Regions from separate parts of the Microbulbifer sp. ABE4_465 genome, predicted to be linked through region 4. Evidence: predicted binding sites of a transcription regulator. Region 4 holds the regulator's gene; each other region holds the start of a gene.
The links. The regulator sigma-54, encoded in region 4, starts transcription at its own class of promoters, with help from an activator protein. The targets are predictions, from matches to a motif close to TGGCACANNNNTTGCNNT.
Positions count from the first base shown of each region.

Region 1: a site for sigma-54 is predicted at 3,541-3,558, ahead of nirB (nitrite reductase large subunit NirB). Genes of this name have one in related genera too.
Region 2: a site for sigma-54 is predicted at 2,534-2,551, ahead of ACXAG1_RS10990 (HAD-IIB family hydrolase). Genes of this name have one in related genera too.
Region 3: a site for sigma-54 is predicted at 2,948-2,965, ahead of galU (UTP--glucose-1-phosphate uridylyltransferase GalU). Genes of this name have one in related genera too.

Region 1 is NZ_JBSWXV010000002.1:614,493-619,728, forward strand. It holds gene ACXAG1_RS06245 (nitrate reductase) at 1-149, opposite strand, end outside; gene nirD (nitrite reductase small subunit NirD) at 174-530, opposite strand; gene nirB (nitrite reductase large subunit NirB) at 860-3,388, opposite strand; gene ACXAG1_RS06260 (bifunctional protein-serine/threonine kinase/phosphatase) at 3,681-5,236, opposite strand, start outside.
Region 2 is NZ_JBSWXV010000005.1:236,721-241,956, reverse strand. It holds gene ACXAG1_RS11000 (alpha-amylase family glycosyl hydrolase) at 1-312, opposite strand, end outside; gene ACXAG1_RS10995 (glycosyltransferase family protein) at 359-1,582, opposite strand; gene ACXAG1_RS10990 (HAD-IIB family hydrolase) at 1,616-2,464, opposite strand; gene sppA (signal peptide peptidase SppA) at 2,775-4,643, opposite strand; gene ACXAG1_RS10980 (DUF2069 domain-containing protein) at 4,866-5,236, opposite strand, start outside.
Region 3 is NZ_JBSWXV010000002.1:782,913-788,148, reverse strand. It holds gene ACXAG1_RS06855 (FG-GAP-like repeat-containing protein) at 1-855, opposite strand, end outside; gene ACXAG1_RS06850 (hypothetical protein) at 939-1,301, opposite strand; gene galU (UTP--glucose-1-phosphate uridylyltransferase GalU) at 1,798-2,709, opposite strand; gene ACXAG1_RS06840 (transglutaminase-like cysteine peptidase) at 3,357-3,977, shown strand; gene ACXAG1_RS06835 (LapD/MoxY N-terminal periplasmic domain-containing protein) at 4,008-4,811, shown strand; gene ACXAG1_RS06830 (hypothetical protein) at 5,001-5,236, shown strand, end outside.
Region 4 is NZ_JBSWXV010000003.1:223,449-228,684, reverse strand. It holds gene ACXAG1_RS07980 (KdsC family phosphatase) at 1-442, shown strand, start outside; gene lptC (LPS export ABC transporter periplasmic protein LptC) at 489-1,052, shown strand; gene lptA (lipopolysaccharide transport periplasmic protein LptA) at 1,039-1,575, shown strand; gene lptB (LPS export ABC transporter ATP-binding protein) at 1,673-2,398, shown strand; gene ACXAG1_RS07960 (RNA polymerase factor sigma-54) at 2,628-4,088, shown strand; gene hpf (ribosome hibernation-promoting factor, HPF/YfiA family) at 4,287-4,580, shown strand; gene ptsN (PTS IIA-like nitrogen regulatory protein PtsN) at 4,635-5,096, shown strand; gene rapZ (RNase adapter RapZ) at 5,214-5,236, shown strand, end outside.

The DNA.
Region 1 (5,236 bases), on a different contig from region 4:
GCCGGATGCTGTTCATCCCCCTGGATACGAATCACATCCTCGCCACTGGAAGGGCTCGACTCCCGCGTCGCCGCCACCCCACAACCCACCCCGCAATAGGGGCAGGTGGTGCAGGAACGGTGGGCGCTGAACAGTTCGGTTAATGCCATTGGAGACTGCTTATTTTCTGGTTCTTATTGATCGATCTTAATCAGCACATCATCGCCTTCAAAGGCAACGGGGAAGGTCTCCAGCTTGAGTTCTTCCTCCTCCAGACACTGCCCGTCGGTCAGACGGTAGTGCTGCTTGTACAGCGGCGAGGCAACGGTCAGTTCACCGTCAATTTCCGCCACAATACCGCGGCCGATCACGCCCGCATTGGCGACAGGGTCCCAGTTATCAACAGCGTACAACTGGGGTTCCTGGGTGGGTAAAAAAAACAGGGCAATCTGACGACCGCCCACAAGAGCGCACACTCCGGAATCGGCTACAAGATCTGATCGCTTGCAGACTTGCAGCCACTCGGTGCGGGTTATGGCAACTTCGCTCATTCTGGTTCTCCACAAATGGTGGTGGTGAAATTCTTAAAACTTGTGTTCTTTTCCAGCCTCTGTGGGGCTGGATTCCGGCCTGCGCCGGAATGACGCGGGGCGGAGTGGTTCTATTTAGCTCCTGTGGAGCTGGATTCCGTACCGGATCAAGTCCGGCATGACGGCGCCGGAATGACGATACGAGGTCGATGCGAAGGTGGAGTGCCGGGTGTCAGGTTTCAGGAGCGTCGGCGACAGGGACGTCGCCGACGCAGCGTACATGGATGTACTTGCAGCGGTCCTGAAACCTGACACCCGGTGCTCCACCGCCACCGGGCTAATTCAAGCCTCTACGCCGGCTCGGCAATCTTGACGATTTCTTCCTGGGTCGCAGGACGGCGTTGTTCGCGCTCTTCTACGAAGACGATCTTCTCGTCTTTCTCGTCGGTGTTCACGAACTGGCGGAAGCGCTTGATCATCTCCGGGTCGTTGATCGCGGTTTTCCACTCACACTGGTAAGTGCCAACCACATTACCCATCTGACGCTCCAGCTCATCGCAGATACCCAGTTTGTCCTCGATCACCACCTCACGCAGGTAATCCAGACCGCCTTCCAGGTTCTCCAGCCATACCGAAGTACGCTGCAGTTTGTCCGCCGTGCGCACATAGAACATCAGCACCCGGTCGATATATTTAATCAGCGTCACATCATCCAGATCCGTCGCGAACAGGTCCGCGTGACGCGGGCGCATACCGCCGTTACCACACACATACAGGTTCCAGCCGTTCTCGGTAGCAATTACACCAATATCTTTACTCTGGGCTTCCGCACACTCACGGGTACAACCGGAAACCGCCATCTTGATCTTGTGCGGCGAACGCAGGCCCTTGTAGCGGTTCTCGACCGTCAGTGCCATGCCCACACTGTCCTGGACACCAAAGCGACACCAGGTACTACCCACACAGGATTTCACCGTACGCAGGGACTTGCCGTACGCGTGGCCAGTCTCAAAGCCCGCATCGGTCAGCTCGCGCCAGATTTCCGGTAGCTCTTCCAGGCGCGCGCCGAACAGGTCGATACGCTGGCCGCCGGTGATTTTGGTATACAGGTCGTACTTCTTCGCCACCTGGCCCAGCACGATCAGTTTGTCGGGCGTAATCTCACCGCCGGCAATACGCGGAACCACGGAGTAGGTACCGTTCTTCTGCATGTTCGCCATAAAGGTATCGTTGGTGTCCTGCAGACCAACGTGGGGCTTCTCGTGAATATGTTCGTTCCACAGAGAGGCGAAAATGGAAGCCGCGGTAGGCTTACAGATTTCACAGCCTTTACCGGAACCGTGCTTGTGCAGCAGCTCGTCGAAGGTCTTGATTTCCTCTACCTGCACCATGTGGAAAATTTCCTGGCGGGTGTAGGGGAAATGCGGGCAGAGGTCGTTGTTGACTTCCATCCCCAGAGCCGCGAGCTCTGCATCCACCACATTTTTCAGCAGCGCAGAACAGCCGCCACAACCGGTGGCCGCTTTGGTGCAGTCTTTGACTTCGCCCACAGAGCAGCAACCACCCTGTACCGCGCCGACGATATCGCCCTTGCTCACATTGTGACAGGAGCAGATGGTGGCGGTGTCTGGCAGCGCGTCGGCACCGAGAGTCGGGGCGGCGCCGTCCAGTGCCGGCAGGATCAGTTGCTCCGGGTGCTCCGGCAGATCCATATCGTTCAGGTGGTATTGCAGCAGGGTGTCGTAATCACCGGTGTCGCCTACCAGTACCGCGCCGCGCAGTTTCTTGCCTTCGCGGTCGGTGATCATGCGCTTGTACACGCCGGTCTGCTCATCAACGAAGGTGATCGCAGCGGAACCTTCCGCACGGCCGTGAGCATCGCCGATGGAGCCAACTTCCACGCCCAGCAGTTTCAGCTTGGTGCTCATGTCCGCACCGTTGAACTCGGCTGCCTCGCCACACAGTAGGGAAACCGCGGTGCGCGCCATGGTGTAGCCGGGGGCTACCAAGCCGTAGATAAAGTTGTTGAACAGGGCACACTCGCCGATGGCGAAAATATTTTTGTCGGAGGTGCGGCAGGTATTGTCCACCACGATACCGCCGCGCTCACCCAGTTCGATACCAGCGGATTTGGCCAGGCTGTCTTCCGGGCGGATACCGGCGGAAAACACAATCAGGTCGGTATCCAGGGACTTGTCGCCCTTGAAGTTCATGCGCAGGCGACCGCCGTCCACTTCTTCGATCAGTTCGGTGGCGGTGCTGGTGTGTACGGTCACGCCCAGCTCTTCAATTTTTTCCCGCAGCAGTTTGGAGCCGCCTTCGTCCAGCTGTACGGACATCAGGCCCGGGGCGAATTCCACCACGTGGGCTTCCAGGCCCAGCTGCTTGAGTGCGTTGGCCGCTTCCAGACCCAGCAGGCCACCGCCCACAACTACGCCGACCTTGCCGTCTTTGGCGGCGGCCTGGATTTTGTCGAGGTCTTCGAGGGTGCGGTACACGAAGCACTTGTCGTGCTGGTGGCCGGGGATTGGCGGTACGAAAGGATAGGAACCGGTGGCCAGGATCAGGTGATCGTACGCTTCACTTGCGCCACTGGCGGAGGTCACGATTTTGTTTTCGCGGTCGATGCCCACGGCGGCATCGTTCAGACGCAGGTCGTAACCCCACTCGCGGTACTGCTCGACCTTGCCCATGGCCAGGTCGTCGGCGGTGCGGCCGCCGAAGTACTCGGAGAGGTGTACCCGGTCGTAGGCGGGGCGGGGTTCGGCGCAGAATACCAGCACGTCGAACAGTTCCCGTGCGGGACGATTTGCCAGTTGTTCCAGGAAGTGGTGACCCACCATGCCGTTGCCGATGACGACGATTTTTTGCTTAACCATAATCTCTGCCGTTTGAACCTGATTGGTTTCGACAGAAGTACAGCGTTGGGGGAGGGCCTGGGTAGCTTGCGGCTGCACGGGCGTCCCCTCTTCTGTCGAAGAGTATCAGGCGCCGTTGCCTTGCTAAAAGAATTTCGGATTGTGACTAAAGATATTCAATCTCTGTGCCAACTTTTACGAGCGGCGGAAGGTGGGGGAAACCACAGGATTTGTGCGGTTTATTGGCGATTTCGCATAGCGGTGCGCGTTAATTTGGTGCGGTTCCGTCAGGCTTGCGTCAAAGAGGGGCAGGTTACAGGAAGTACAGCAGGTGAGACAGAATCGCCAGCACCGCGACCGTCTGCCAGAATAGCAGCGGATTGCGCTCCATCAGCGGCGGTTTATCCGCACTATCGAATTTTTTGTTGGGCGTGCTGAGGTCGTGCACAAACTCCGACAGTGCCGGGTAGCGGTTCTTCGGGTCTGGCGCACAGGCCTTACGCAGGGCGCCATCGATCCAGTCCGGAATATCTTCCCGCTGCCGACGCGCACTGAGATAGCGCAGGCTGGCGTAGTTCTTTAATTGATAGTGGTTGCTGCCGAAGCGTTCTTTATAGGGGTAGTGCCCGGTGAGCATCTCGTAGGCGATGACCCCGAGGGAGAAGATATCCGAGCGGTGGCTGGCCGCATCACTGAAGAAATATTCCGGAGCACAGTAATTTTTGCTGCCGGGCGGTGCACTGTCCTGGTAACGCAATAGCTCCTGCAACCCCGCTGCATTGGCGCCGCCCAGATCGATCAGCTTCAGGCGACCGGTGGAATCCACCATGATGTTTTCTGGCTTCAGATCCCCGTGCACGATTTCCAGCCGTTGCAGGCGGCGCAGGGCGCTCACCAGCTGCTGCACCAGATTGCGCACCTGATCCAGCGGCGGTTCCGGATTCAACTGCATCCACTGCCGCAGATTCTGCCCGTCCACATACTCCATAACGTGGTAAAGAAACTGACGCTCCTTGCGCGGCGGAAACACCTTCACAATGGCCGGATGCTCCAGCCTGCGCCCGGTCCATTCCTCGGCGATAAACCGCTCGATATAAGCCGGGTCGTCACTGAAATTTTCCGACGGCGCCTTCAAAGCGCGCAGCGCATCGGATTCCATATCCCGCACCAGATACAGATAACTGCGACTGCTCGCGTGCAACTCCTGCAGCACCTCGTAACCGTCGATCTTGTTGCCCGGTTGCAGGGGCGGCGGGAAGGGCAGCTGGCTTGTCGCCAGCATCACATCGTCCGCCTGTAAAGAGTCGAGCACATTCACCCGGCACAGCGCCAGGCTCAAGTTGTCCTTGCTGCCATTATCCAGCGCCGCCGACATCAGCGGCTGTGCCGCCTCCAGCTGGTGCTCTACCAGCAGATCCTTGAATTGCCTGGTCGGCAGAAAATCGTGAATACCATCGGTGGTCACACAAAACAGATCGCCCGCTTCCAGCGGCTCCTGGCGGTAATCCACCTCGATATGCGCATCCATCCCCAGTGCGCGGCTCAAAAACGTCCGCCCTGGTCCCAGGGTGCGGCTGTGGTCCTGTGTCAGGCATTCGAGCTTGCCGTCTCTCAGTCGATAAATCCGCGAATCCCCGATATGAATCAGATGCGCGGTAGAGCCTTTCAGCACCACCGCCGAGAAGGTCGTCAACCAACCCCGCTGCACCTCATCCGCGCCGCCGCTCTGCCGGTACAGCCAGCCATTCAGTGCGTGCAAAACCCGCGCCGCCGCCTGCTTTACCGACCAGGAATCCGGCGTACTGTAATAGTCGGAAATAAACCCGCTCACCGCCGCCCGCGCCGCCGCACCCCCGGCCTCCGCGCTGC
Region 2 (5,236 bases), on a different contig from region 4:
GAAGAACGGTAAAATGTGCACCGTATTGATCAGCATCGGGAAATGCGCCTGCAGAAAATGATGCAGGGTTTTCAGCGGTGGCTGGTTATCGTTCAGGATACTGTTGCCGTAAGTAATAACGGCTATATCGGTCTGGTCCCAGAGGTTTTTATGGGCGAGGGGGCTCTGGCAGTCATCGTCCAGTCGCATGGTGCGTATGAGCTCCTGGGCGATGGGCTCGACTTCGAGATCCGGATAGATAAATGCCAGGTGATCCACCACCTTCTGGTGTAAAACCTCCTTGATGGGCAACTGCGCGGTCGGTTGGTTCACTGTATCCCCCGTTGTATGGCTGATCTGGTCGTTCAAAGTTTTATTTTTATGCGTTGTATTCTTCGTAGTCCGCTTCGACGGCTTGCTTGAGTTGTTTCAGAAATCCGGGCTCCGCACTGGTAATTCGGTTCCAGCTGGGAATAAACGGCGTTTCCATCGGGTTGTCCAGGAAGGCCTGCCCAGCTTTCACCAGGTTGCTGGCAAACAACTCAACGGTCTGCTCTTCTTTGTGAATGTCGAACTTCAGGCCGTTGATCAGCGCATCGTTGCGGTAGGTTTCCACAAAATCCAGCGCGATACGGAAGTAGGTTGCCTTGATACTGCGGAAGGTCTCAGAGGAAAACACCGTGCCCTGGGTCGCCAGTTTGCGGAAGAAAGACTTGGCAATATCGATGGACATTTTTGACAGTCCACAGTGCTCGTCGTCGAAGGAGACATCCTGGTGTTTATGATCGTAGGAGTGTGCGATATCCACCTGACACAGCCGGTTGGTGGAATAGTTGCGATACATTTCTGAAAGCACGCCGATTTCCAGCCCCCAATCGCTGGGAATACGCAGGTCGTTGACCACGTCGCGACGGAAAGAGAACTCGCCGGCGAGGGAGTAGCGGAAGCTGTCCATATACTCGAGGTATTTGGTGTGGCCGTAGATTTTTTTCAGGGTGCGGATCAGTGGCGTGACCAGAAGGCGGCACACGCGGCCGTTGATTTTTCCATTGGCCACGCGGGAGTAATAGCCCTTGCAGAACTCGTAGTTAAACTGAGGGTTGGCCACCGGATAGAACAGGCGCGCCAGCATCATGCGGTCATAAGTGACGATGTCACAGTCGTGCAATGCAATGGCTTCACCGCGGCGAGAAGCCAGAATGTAGCCCAGGCAATACCAGACATTTCGGCCTTTTCCCGCTTCCTGTGGCGCGAGACCATCTCGCTGTAACTGGGCATCCAGCTCGCGCAGGCGCGGGCCATCATTCCACAATACCCGCACGTGCTGCGGCAGGATTTTGAATTGCTTTAGTGCATCCCGGTACTGCTCTTCATTGGCGCGGTCCAGTCCGATGACGATCTCTGAAAGGTAGGGAACTTCTGCCAGGATTTCGAGAATCTTCGGTAGAGCCTCTCCTTCCAGCTCTGAATACAGGGAAGGTAGCAGCAGCGACATGGGGCGATGCTTGGAGAAACGAATCAGGTCAGCCTCCATATCTTCGAGGCTGCGGTTGGAAAGGTTGTGCAGGGTCGTGATATCACCATTCTGAAAAAAATCGGTCACGGTTTGCTTCCTGTTTTACGACGGTAGAAATTTTTACAAGGGTAGAAATTCGGTGGCGAGAATGTCCTGAACTGCCAGTGCCCAGCCCAGGGGGCCTGTTTCCTGGGTGATGATCAGCTCGGGATGATGCGCTAGCTCCGGGGGAGGATGTGCCGGCGAGCGCACAATAATGGCGACGTCGGCGATCCGGAGCATATCCAGGTCGTTGGGCCCGTCGCCGCTCGCGATCAGTTTGCATGGGCGTTCGGTATAGTGCTGATAGGTTTTCTTGAGCAGGCGTGTCGCCTGCCCCTTGTCGGTCTGGCCCAGCACGTGCAGAAAACGTCCGCCCTGCAGAGTGGCAAAACCCGCCGCATTTGCGCGGGCGGTAAAGGTGGCTTTTTCCTGTTCGGTACCGCGCCACAATAGCGGCTCGGAGTATCCGCGACGGTTTGCCTGCTCTGCTTCGCCGGCACTCAGGCCCGTGGCAGCAACAATTTCTGCATTGTTCGCGGCGGAAAAACTTAAATAGGGCACTCCGTGACGCATGCCGTCGGTGTGGAGGAAATCGACAATACTCTGGCGCTGGGCGCCGGGCTCCAGCACCCAATATCCATCTTCTTCACGGGCATGCTCGGGTTTGTGGGGGAAATAATTTCGAGGAATAAAAATGGCCGATCCGTTTTCCACAATAAACGGATGACGATTTTGTAGCGTATCGCGCAGTGTCAGTATTTCGTCGCGGGTTTTGCTGCTATTCAGGATGACCGGGATACCGGCGGTTTCCAGTTGATGCAGCGTGGCGTCGGCGGGTTGGTGGGAGTAGCTGAAGTGGTCCAGCAGGGTGCCGTCCAGATCGCTGGCGATCAGCCACTGGGTTTTCGGGCTCGCTATTGTGGTCATTCGATTCCGTTTTCTGGCTTCTTTTTTTGGCCTGGCGTCGGCACGTAAAAACGCGCGCTCTATTCAGGTAATCCAAAAATAGTGCCAGTCACAGAAATTTGAGCCATTGCACCGCTTCAGAGCAATGGATTGGCGCAGTAATCCTTTAGTTCGAAATCCTCGGGCCACAAGAGTGCGGAGACTGCCTCGAAATGGTGAGGGTGGCGGGCGTGAAAAGTTGGTATGCACCACTTGGGTGCGCGGCGGCTTGGGCAGTGAATGTGAGGGGGGAAAGCCTCACCGGTTGGGCCGGTGAGGCATCGGGAAAGGGTCAGGGCGCGGTACACCCCAGACAGCGCGCATAGAGTGCGCGGGGATCTTTAAAGGATTTCAACTCGGTCAGTGGCTGCACCGCAGGCTGAATACTGTTCAGCCAGGCGCCCAGAGGCAGATTACGCTCGACGCTTGCGGAAATCTGTGCGTCCACATTTTCTGCCAGGGCACGCATGACTTTTTCGCTCGGGGTCAGCTCGCGCTGAATTTCCATCACTTCATACTTTTCCAATTCGGCCAGCTGTGCGGCATCGGCGATGGCATCGTTGAGGTTGCCCAGCTCGTCCACCAGACCCAGTTCGTGTGCGGTGCGGCCGGTCCACACCTGACCCTGGGCGATTTTGTGGATTTCCTCTGGCGTGCTGTTGCGCGCTTCCGCTACCAACTGCAGGAACTGGGCGTAGGTGTGCTCCACGCCCTGTTGCAGGATGTCCGCGGCGGCCTCTGGCAAGGCGCGGTCCAGGCGCATGGTGCCGGCCAGTTCGGTGGTGCCCACGCCGTCGTTGTAGATCCCCAGGTGCTCCAGGGAGTCTTCGAATGTCGGGAAGGCGCCAAATACACCGATGGAGCCGGTAATGCTGGAGGGAGATGCCCAGATGCGATCGCCGCCGGCAGAAATCCAGTAACCACCGGAGGCGGCAACACTGCCCATGGAAATTACCACGGGAATACCGGCTTCGCGGGTGGCGAGCAATTCCTGGCGAATGGCTTCTGAAGCAAAGGCGGAGCCGCCGGGGCTGTCGATACGCAGGACCAGTGCCTTGACGTTTTTCTCGCGGGCTTCGGCAATCAGTTTGCCGAGCGTGGCGCTACCGATCTGTCCCGCAGGCGCTTCGCCATCGATGATGGCGCCAGCGGCGCTGATCAGGCCAATCTTGTCTTTTTGCAGGCGCGGATCCGGCAGGTTGGTCAGTTTCACCTGGCGCAGGTAGTCGTGGGCGTGGATGCCGCTGTACTGGGATTTGTCGTCGTTGGCGACGCCAACCACTTCCTGCAGCTCTGCGATGGCGGCGCGGCGGGTGAGCAGTTTGTCGACAAACTTGTTGGCCAGTGCGGCCTTGGCCCAGCTTCCGCCTTCGGCGCGCAGGTTTTGCGGCAGGTCGGCGATATAGCTGTCGACGGCATTGGGCGGCAGGTTGCGCAGGCCGGTGACCTGTTCGGTGTATTCGCTCCACAACTGGTGCAACCAGCGGGCGTTGTTTTCCCGGGAGGCGGGAGACATATCGTCGCGGGTGTAGGGCTCGATAAAGTCTTTGTAGTCGCCCACGCGGAATACATGGAAGTTGATTTTCAGTTTATCCAGGGCGCTTTTGTAGTAGTTGCGGTAGCTGCCGAAGCCGGTGAGCAACAGGGAGCCCATGGGGTTCATATAGACCTTGTCGGCGTGGCTCGCGAGGAAGTACTGGCCCTGGGTGAAGTTGTCGCCGATGGCGTAGACCGGTTTTTCGCTGGCTTTGAAGCGCTGCACGGCTTCGCCGACTTCTTCGAGCTTGCTGAGGCTGGCACCGGCGAGGTGATCGAGTTCGAGCACGAGTGCGCTGATACGGTTGTCGTTGGCGGCGGCGTCGATGGCGTCGACGAGGTCTTTTACACGGGTTTCCGGTGGTGAGGCAGGGCCGCCCAGGAAGCTGGGAACGCCACTGGGTTGGCTGACTTCGTCGACGAGGAAGCCGCCGGGGGCAACTTTGAGGGCGCCGCCCTGGGGTACGGTGATGCGCTCTTCACCGCCGAAGATGGCCATGCCGATAAACAGGAGCAGAAGCAGGAAGAGGATGTTGGTGAACACCCGGCGCAGCCAGGTGATGGCTCCACCAATGGCGCCAAAAAAGCGACGAATAGGGCCGCGACGTCTTGTTGATTCGGTCAAACCTGAAACTCCTTGTGCCGGTCTGTCTAATACGGTTCTGTGGCGACCCGCGTGGTGCTTGGAAAGTTAAGTGGCGGCACTGCTACCGGGTACAGCCTTGTGAGACACGCCGTGAACCCTTCCATGGGGGCTCTTCCGCGAGGTCCCTCTCGCGGAAGGTCTCACAAGGCTGTACCCGGTATCAGCGCCTTCGCACTGACTTTCAGTGCGATTTATAAGTAGTTAAACGCTGGTATTTTCGTTTGCTTGTGCATTCTGCAATTGCACTTGCCAGCGGCTGGTCATCATTGCAGATACAAACAGAATAAGGCTCAAAGCGGTTAGCACGCCATGCTGCCAGCCGCGTGTAGGCATCATTACGTCGACGATACCCGCGGTGATATAGAGCAGCAGGATAAAACATAGCCATAGATAGGCGCGTTGGTGCTGTTTGAGCAAGCCTGGCAACACCAGCAGTAGTGGAACGGTTTGCAGTATCCACCACTTGAGTGAGCCGTCGAGGAACAGGTTCCATACCGCGAACAGTAGCAGAAGGCCGCCGTAGCAGAACCAGTTGAGCTTGCGCGCGACGTCCAGTTTGCGGGTGAGGCTGG
Region 3 (5,236 bases), on a different contig from region 4:
CAGCGTGGTAATCTGAGCAAGTTGCGCAAGGTCGTCGTCTTCAAGCCCATTTTGCGCTAGCGACAACTCAGTCAGTGCAGGAAACGCTGCACCGAGATCGCTAAAACCGGCACCGACTGCGTCCGGCAGGTCCTTGACCCAGGAACTATCGGCGTTTATGTGATTGAGGTTGGGCATCCCCATCAGCGGGCTCAGATCCGCTACCCGAGAGCCCCACATGCTGATCCATTCCAGGGAAAAGCCCGTCAGAGGTGAAATATCCGAAACCGGGTTTCCGCCTACATCCAGGCCATGAAGACCAGACGCGGCACTCAGAGCACTGATATCGGTAACCTGGTTATCCCAAATGCTCAACCATTCAAGACTCGGGAAAAACGCGTAGCCTGAAAGCGCAGCGAAATCGTCATCCCCAATATTTGAGACACTGAGTCCCAGGCCACGGAGGTTATTCAGCCCGGACAAAACGGAGACATCGAAGTCTTCAACGCCCGCCAGATCAAGATCAACCAAGGCTGTGAGCGCACCGAGTGCCGAATAGTTGTGCAATGAGTTCCAATGCAGCGAAACCCTGGTTAACGCGGTGAGCTGCTCGATGCCGCTCAGGTCCTGGATATCCGGTTCGGAGCAATCTAACCACTGGAATTCACTAATTTGCGTCCAACCTTCACTGGCCGCCACCTGGTCAATACAAGACTCGAGGCTGGCGTCGGCGAATTCGAGATCGGTGATTTCGGTTGCCTGAGCCGCGGTACTAAAGAGTGAAGCGGTAATGGCGAAAGGAAGAAGCAGCTGCTTTAAAGTGTCCATGGTGTTCTTTTTGTTCATTTTTTCAGATTTTGGGTACTGCTGATCCATGACAGGGCTCCTCGTGATTTCCCGTCTACGAGTCAATACCAGCCAACTCGGTGCGTTATTTGTTTCCGGCGTGAAAGACCGAATTATTGAATGGTTTGCGCGGAACCCTGCTGCCGGCGCTGTACTGCTTCGCGGCTGAGCTGTTCGCTACGTGAAAGAGATTCACGCTTCTGGGTAGACATGCGTGCGAGAGAGTTTTGCTTGCGCAATTGAGCGTTGCGACGCTCCATATACTCTTCGCGACTGGGCCTGGCATTCGGCCCGGAAGTAGAACTGCTGTGCATTTCAAGCTCAGCAATTTTCTTTTGGAGGGTAACCAGTTGCGCCTGCGCGTCTGAGGCTTCACTGGAGATTTTTCGGTGCTGGATCGCGCCGTAAATATTTGTCGCCACGGATACAACCAATGCGACGGTAACCACTAGCAGTACTTTTTTTGTGCTATTCACCCCAACCCCCAACTTTGTCTCAAGCCGATGCTTTGTCAATTCGCAGCGCCTGAGACTCTTTTTTCATTTCGATTTAATTCTAGAAATTACGACCCCAACCGCTCCCCAAGACCTCCCCAACAGGGCCAGGAGAGCAAAAGCTCGCGAATCCTACCATGTGACACACATCACACGCCATCCGCAAGTGCATCACAAGTAATACGTGTCTCTACCCACAGAAAACTCCACACGACGAACAAAAGTCACAATATCACCTATTGTTCGACCGAAATCAGAGAACTGGCCGCGTATTGCAGACATGTCATTTCTACCACCAACTCAAACACCCCATAAATAGCCCCGAGGGGCTAAATTGAGCGCTGTTTTTCAATTAACAAAAGCGCTCGCGCTCGAAATCGTCAATGGACTGCACACAGGCGGGTCTGCTTTTTGCGATCGCTGGATCCCGGCTGGCGCCGGGATGAAGAGCTGGGGAAGTGAAATACTAGCGACGTCTCTAGGCGGGTTCGGTGGTTTTGGCTTTCTGGGAGCCAAGGAACTCTTTCAGGCTGCTGCCGATTTCGGCGTGGTGCAGGCCGTATTCGAACTGGGCTTTCATGTAGCCGAGCTTGTTGCCGCAGTCGTGGCTGTGGCCAACGATGCGGTAGGCTTCAACGGATTGCTGTTTGAGCAGTTCGTCGATGGCATCGGTAAGCTGAATTTCGCCGCCGGCACCGGGAGCGGTGTTTTCCAGCAGGTTCCAGATTTGGGCGGGCAGCACATAACGCCCCACTACGGCCATATTGGATGGCGCGGCGTCGACTTCCGGTTTTTCTACCATGCCGTCAATTTTGGCGGTGCCGCCGGTTTGCAGATCTGCACCCAGGCAGTCCACCACGCCGTATTTACTCACTTCTTCCCACTCGACGCGCTCGACCATGATCTGGCTGGCACTGTTCGCTTCAAAGTTTTTCACCATATCGGCAAGATTGCTGGCGGTAAGGTCGGAAGCGTACTGATCAATCAGTACGTCGGGCAGCAGTACCGCGAAGGGGTTGTCGCCGACCACCGGGCGCGCACAGCTGATGGCGTGGCCCAGGCCTTTGGCTTCGGCCTGGCGCACAGAAATTACGGTGACATCTTTCGGAACGATGGAGCGGACTTCATCCAGCAACTGGCGCTTGAGGCGATTTTCCAGTTGGGCTTCCAGCTCAAAGGAGGTATCGAAGTGGTTTTCGATGGCGTTTTTACTGGCGTGGGTAACCAGTACGATTTCTTTGATTCCTGCGGCGACGGCTTCGTTGACCACATACTGGATCAGCGGTTTGTCGACGATGGGCAGCATTTCCTTGGGGATCGCTTTGGTTGCCGGGAGCATACGCGTCCCCAGGCCGGCCACGGGGATAACGGCTTTTTTCACTTGCTGCATGGTTTATTTCCTTAACGTCTAAATACTTTTTCTCGCAAATGCGGAATGCTGCTTCACTCCCTGAAAGCTTCGGGGTGCCACCGATATCCCACCTGCCAATGTGAAAGGCGTCACACTTTAGCACTTAATTATGACAGTTCAAGATTAAGTGCGAGCGCCTAGCCAGTGGGTGCCGGAGACCGATAATCCACTGCTATCTCGAAGACGCGTGAAGCTTTCTCTATCTCTCTTCCTTTCTTTGGCAATTTGCATACCAACTGGCACTTTCGCCTATTTATTCATCTTAAGGCGCGGTATTGCGGTTAGAAAATAGCCTCAAAGGGCTATCTGAAACACTGCGGGAATAGCTCTGCCTGCTGCAGCCCGCGCCTCCGTTGCGTGAGCACGAATTTGTATCAATTTGTCGCGGCGCCTGTGGCAACGTGAATTTGAGCCAGAACCGAAGGGTTCGCGCCAGCGGTGCCAGACTGTATTGAGGTTGATCGAATTTTGATCGCAACGATACAGGTCTGCTGATGTTTGGTAGTAGCAGCTTTTGTTTCTGGAGCCGTCGGGCAACCCATCAACATAAGGCGCACACAGGTGGTGGCAGGTGCTATCGCGCGCTGGTCAATTGCGCGTTACTTGGGTTGTTTGCGGCCGGCTGTATGATCACCGCGAGCGCCTTTACCCCCGGCCAGGCGCCCAAATTGTCCCGGCCTCTTTTAGAAGAGGTACATGCGGAATACGGTGCCCTTGCCCACGGGCGCCTGGTGCGCTGGCAGCAGCTGATCACAGAGCAATCCCGGGCGCTGGAGTGGCACCGCCTGTTGCGTATTAACCATTTCCTGAACCGGGTGCCGTATGCGGAAGATCTGGCCCACTGGGGGCAGGAGGACTTCTGGGCAACGCCGGTTCAGTTTCTGGCGTCCAACGGCGGCGATTGCGAGGACTACGCCATCGCCAAGCTGTTCAGCCTGACGAGTGCCGGTATTTCACCGGAAAAAATCCGTCTTACTTATGTGGTGGCGGCGCAGGCCGGGCAGCCTCATATGGTACTGCTGTACTCCGCCAACCCGGGAGAGCACCCACTGGTGCTGGATAATATGACCGGTGATGTTCTCCCCGCGCGGGAGCGTACCGACCTGGAACCGGTGTACAGTTTTAACGCACAGGGACTGTGGCTGAACGCCTCTTTGGCGACCGCCACGAAAGTGCGCAATCAGCCGGGTTCGGCACTGTGGACCGAGCTGCTGGCGCGCATGAAACATGAAGGCGTATTCGATTAGTCCGGTATTGCCCGAGACAAGGAGATTCGAGTGAGCTATCCCCGAGCCCGAGCGGACCGTCGCTACGGTTTTAACCCATGGCATACCAGTATCCTGCTGGTACGGCAGGCGCTGCTGTGGTTACTGGGGCTCTGCGCGGCGATCGCCATTGGCCTGTTCATCGCCCGCGAGCAGTCGCAACAATTACTGGCACATCAGGCCCGCGATAGCGCGGCGTTGCTGGCCGCGCAGTTAGGTAGCGCTTTGCGCGAGCGCGCGTCTCCCGAGCTTTACATTCAAACCCTGCTGCAGGGTGTGACCCATAGTGGTGCTTATTCAAAGGTGACCTTTTCACCGGCACGGGAATTCCACGCCGATTCGGCAGATCCCTCTTCGACGGTCACAAGCACGCAACAAACTCGTGCTTCGATGGCTCCGGCTTCTGTTTCAATCCCGGATTACTTTGCCGGTGTGCCGGACTGGTTTGCGGCACTTGTGCGGATACAGCCGCCAATTGCCACCCTTGACGTGACAAGTGGCTGGGAAATTGCAGGACAGGTTGCAGTCAGCCGGCACCCGGGGCCTGCACTGCAATTACTCTGGCGCCTGGCGGTTGGCCTGTGCGGCGCGGGAGTTGCGCTGATGGCGATGGTGCTTTGGCTGTCTCATAAAACACTGATGCAATACAGACGTGAAGTTGACGCGCTACTGACATCCGCCGAACGGGAACAGGAAGAGTTTCAGGCACTTTCCCGCAAGCTGAATTTGCACCTGGCCGGGAATATATTTTCCGAGGAAACGGAAGAAGATATTGCCGGCGAGAAGCGCCCGCATAAAAAACATACGGAAGCCTGATCGCATACCAGGGATGCACTAGCTATTAATAGCTAATAATTTTCTGTTTTGCGTACCAGTTACCACTGGACAATAATTTTTTTCGACTTTATCTGTGGCATAGCCTTCCCATTTACTGTATGGGCGCTACAATCGGCCGCAGATTGAATGGAATCCACTGTAAAACAATGTTCTTTATTAGGGGGACGCATGAAAAAGTCAGCACTGGGGATCGCACTGGGTGCGAGCTTGCTGAGCGCTGTAGCCATGGCCGATGTTGCACAATACATCGAAGCTGGATACAGCATGGATCAGGTTATTGCTCTGGCACAAAGTGAAGGCCTGAGCACCGAGGAAGCCCTGGAGCAGGCGCTGGCAGCAGCCCCTGAAAAAGCGGCAGAAATCGCAACTGCCGCCATCAAGGCTGGCGCCAACGCGGAAGCGGT
Region 4 (5,236 bases):
CGACAACCAGGGCAACGAGCAGAAAACCTTCCACACCCTGGACGGCCACGGTATTAAAATGCTGCAGCAGTCTGGCGTCGCGGTTGCTATCATCACCGGCCGGCGCAGCGCCCTGGTTGAAAAACGTGCGCACGACCTGGGTATCACCCGCCTGATTCAGGGCCGTGAAGACAAATACAGCGCCTTTCTCGAGCTTTTCGCGGGCGAGCCATACGATCTGGAACACATCGCCTATGTCGGCGACGACTATCCTGATCTGCAACTGATGACCCGCGTGGGCTGCCCGATCGCGGTTCCCAACGCGGCTTCACCGGTACAGGAACGCGCCCTGTTCACCACCGAACGCAGCGGCGGCCTGGGCGCGGTGCGAGAGGTTTGCGATCGCATTATGCGTGCCCAGGGAACCTTCGACGCAGCGCTGGCTCCTTATATAGCGCAGTAATTGAATTGCGTTAAAACCTGACACAGGAAAAAGGAAGAAATATCGGATGCGCACCTGGCTTCCCCTGGTGATCGTAGTTGCACTGATCTCCCTCGGGCTATGGTTCACCGAAAGTCCGCCCGAACAACTGCTGGGCAAGCGCCCAACTCAGCAAGAGTACAACCGCGCTGCCGATCTGATCATTCGCGATGCGCGCACACGGCATTACGGGGTCGAGGGCGACCTGGCCTACGAAGTAGACGCCAAACGTATTACTTTTTTCCAGTTTGCCCGCCGCGACCGAGCTGACCTTACCGAGCCGCGGATGATGTTTTACCAGGGCGATGACACCAAGTGGCGCACGGAGTCCCGTACCGGCGTGGCTTATGACAACGGGCAAAAGGTGGTTCTGGAGGGCGATGTCTCGGTTATGGAGCTGCCCCAACCCGGCATTACGCTGCGCACGCCGAAAATTGTCATCAAACCCCGCGAGGAATTCGCCGAAACGGACAAAGTTGTTACCATCACCGATGGCCTCAACCTCACCACCGGCAAGGGCCTGCGCGCCGATCTAAAAAAAGACAAGGTAGAAATACTGTCCGATGTGGAAAGCCGCTATGAACTTCGCTGACTTACGCCGCCGCCTGACCACTTTGGCACTGGCACTCGCCTGCGCACTGCCCGGCATCCAGGCCGTCGCCTTGCCCGACGACCGCCAGCAGCCGGTCAAGGTTTCTGCAGACAACCTGGAAGCGAACCGCAGCAAGAACCTGTCGGTCTACAGCGGCAATGTTGTAATCAGCCAGGGCTCCCTGCAGATTCGTGCCGACCGGGTTGAAGTGCACGGCAACAGCAAGGGAGAGATCAACAAGGTCATCGCCACCGGCACGCCAGCGCACTTCCAGCAACAGGTCGAAGAAAGCACCACGCCGGTCAAGGCCCGCGCTGCGCGCATCGAATTCCTGGTGGCCAATGACGCCCTGCAACTTACCGGAGAGGCGTTTGTCGACCGCGACGGCAACACCCTGACCGCCGAACGCATCGATTACGACCTGAACAGTGAGCAGATGAAGGCCCGCGGCCAGTCAGAGAAAAAGCGCGTGGAAATGATCTGGAAGCCCGAAGGGCAGTCCGGGGACACCGACGGACAGTAATGAGACTTTAGCGAGTAACGGCATTGAGCCATTACCGCCAACGCAACACGCAGATTTATTGAGTGCGGCCAGGTGCCGCCCCAGCCGGAATTGAATAATGCCAACGCTCAAGGCGCTCCATCTCGCCAAGCAGTACAAAAAGCGCAAAGTCGTTCAGGATGTCTCCGTGAGCGTATCCAGCGGCCAGGTCGTCGGCCTGCTGGGACCCAACGGCGCGGGTAAAACCACCTGCTTCTATATGATCGCCGGTCTGGTGCAGGCGGATGCTGGCCAGGTATTGATCGACGATGAAGATATCACCGGCCTGTCCATGCATGGCCGCGCGCGCAAAGGCATTGGTTACCTGCCCCAGGAAGCCTCCGTTTTCCGCCGCCTCTCGGTGCAGGACAATATCCTCGCGATCCTGCAGACTCGCAAAGACCTGAACAATGCCCAGCGCAAGGAGCAGCTGGAAGCCCTCCTGGAAGAGTTCCACATCACCCATATCCGCGAAAGCCTGGGTATGGCCCTATCAGGTGGTGAGCGGCGGCGAGTGGAGATTGCCCGCGCCCTGGCAACCAACCCCGCATTCGTATTGCTGGACGAGCCATTCGCCGGTGTCGATCCCATTTCCGTCAACGATATCAAGCAGATCATCCGCCACTTGAAAGACCGCGGAATCGGCGTTCTGATCACCGACCACAACGTTCGCGAGACCCTGGACATCTGTGAGACCGCGTTTATCGTCAGCGAAGGCCACATTATCGCCTCTGGCGACCCCCGCGACGTGGCCGAAAACAAACAGGTGAAAGACGTCTACTTAGGACACGAGTTCACCATCTAGTTCACAGAGGGAAAGACCTCCCTATTTCACGCCAACTCGAAGACATTGGTCACAGGATTTAAGCTGTGACCAAATGCCATCATTTTTTCGGCACACTTATTGCTTAACCGCCCTCTTGTCTTCCGCCCCGCCCCGGGGTAGTCTGCATGAAATGAGCTTTACCCCGCCGCCGGAAACATAAAATTCTCCGCAGCGGATTCACGCCAGATTTTTCTGCCGGCACACCCCTATGAAGCAGTCACTCCAGTTAAAACTCGGCACTCAGCTGACAATGACGCCACAGCTGCAACAGGCCATCCGCCTGCTGCAGCTGTCGACGCTGGACCTGCAACAGGAAATTCAATCCGCCCTGGACAGCAACCCGCTGCTGGAGTCGGACTTCGACGAGCACGCCGGAGAATCACTCCAGGACCAGAACACTCCCGCAGAGCGCAAGGAAGAAGCCTCTGAGCGAGCCGCGGAAACCCAGGCCGAGTCCTCCGCAGACGGCGACTGGACCAACGATATTCCAGATGACCTGCCGGTAGATACGCGCTGGGACGACATCTATTCAAGCGGCAGCCACAGTGGCGGCGAGGGCGAAGATTTCGCGCTCGAGCAGCGCAGCGCGGCCTCGGAAAGCCTGCAGGATCACCTGCAGTGGCAACTCAACCTCACCCCACTCTCTATCGAAGACAAGCTGATCGGCGAAACGCTGATCGACGCCATCGCTCCCAACGGCTTCCTGGGTACCCCCATTGAAGAGCTGGCGGAGTCCATGGAGCTGGACGTCGATGAGGTCATGGCCGTATTGAAGACCATCCAGCAGCTGGAGCCGGCGGGCTGTGGCGCGCGCGATCTGCGCGAAAGCCTGCTGCTGCAACTGCGCCAGCTGCCGGACCAAACCCCCTGGCTTTCTCAGGCCGTAGCCGTGGTGAGCCAGCACCTGGACCTGCTGGGAAAACGGGACTTTCGCCAATTGAGCCGCCGCACCCGCCTCAGCGAAGCGCAACTGGGCGATGTCATGCGGCTGATCCAGACGCTCACGCCCTACCCCGGTGAGGCCTTCGGTGGCGAGGAGCCCCAGTATGTGGTGCCCGACGTCATCGTCAGCCGCAAGCAAGACCGCTGGGTCGTGGAACTAAACCCGGAAACCACGCCCAAGCTGCGCATCAATGACGCCTACGCGGCAATGATCAAGCGTGCAGACAACTCCAGTGAAAACAACTATCTGCGCGACAACCTGCAGGAAGCGCGCTGGTTCCTGAAAAGCCTGCAAAGCCGCCACGAAACGCTCCTCAAGGTCGCCAGCAGCATTGTGGAAAAGCAGCAGGGATTTTTCGAGCAGGGGCCGGAAGCCATGAAACCCATGGTGCTGGCGAATATTGCCGAAACCATCGGCATGCACGAGTCCACTATTTCCCGGGTCACCACCCAGAAGTACATGCTCACGCCTCGCGGCGTATTCGAACTCAAGTACTTTTTCTCCAGCCATGTCAGCACCGACTCCGGAGAAGATGCTTCCTCCACTGCCATCCGGGCGCTGATCCGCAAGCTGATCGATGGCGAGCAGCCGCGCAAACCGCTGTCTGACAACAAGATCACCCAGGAGCTCGACGCCCAGGGGATCAAGGTGGCGCGACGCACTGTAGCGAAATACCGGGAGTCCATGGGCATCCCCTCCTCAAGCGAAAGAAAGCGACTGGTGTAGGCCGCAGGGTCACACTTTTACCCAAACCCGTCGTGCCTTCCCCCCAATTCCACCTACACTTGGCCTCGGCGGCTATTTTCTGGGCAACCAATAGCCTGACAGCGAGTGTATCCTTCCATTCTGACGCACTTCCTAGTAGGGTTGCCGCCCTGTGCGGGGGTGCAGCCAGATTGTGTTGTACTCGATGAGGAGAAATCCATGCAGATCAATATCAGTGGCCACCATGTAGACGTTACTCCGGCCATTCGCGATTACTGCCTGACCAAACTGGACAAGCTCTCCCGCCACAATGACCTGATCACCACAACCCAGGTCACCCTGTCCGTCGACAAACTAGTCCAGAAAGCCGAAGCGCGGATTCACGTGAGCGGCAACAAGGATATTTTTGCCGATTCGGAGTCAGAGGATATGTACGCGGCGATTGATTCGCTGACCGACAAACTCGACCGACAGCTGTTGAAACACAAAGAGAAGTTACGCGGTCACCGCTAGGCTCCATCATTACGAGTCAACGGTTGATTCGCACCGCTAGATCATCTGCACGTTATGACATTGGAAGCATTACTCTCTCCCCGCCTGAGCCTTTGCCACCTGGCGGGGAGTAGCAAGAAAAAGCTGTTGCTCAATATCGCCCAGGCGATCTCCGAACTATACCCCGACCTGGACACCGACACAGTGTTCAACCAGCTGGTAGCCCGGGAGCGCCTGGGTTCTACCGGCATTGGTGAAGGTGTCGCCATTCCACACTGCCGTCTGCCTGGCTGTGAGAAGCCCATCGGTGTCCTTTGCACCACCTCTCCAGCTGTAGATTTTGACGCCATCGACCGTCAGCCGGTGGATCTGCTTTTCGCCCTGCTGGTACCGGAGGATTCCGACCAGGAGCACCTGGATACCCTGGCGGAAATTGCCGCCCTGTTCAGTGACAGCCGTGTACGTGAAAAGCTGCGCCAGGCCACTACCAGCGATGACCTCTACGCACTGGCCATTAACAGCGCAGCGGCGGCCTGATTTTTATTGAGCTAGCGCTCAATGGCGCAGCTTTCGACCCCGCGGATCGGGGTGACTGCTTTATACTGGCCCGGCGAATAATTAGGGCCTGCTCAATTGGCAAGGAGCGCGAGTGCAATGCGATTGGTCATCATCAGCGG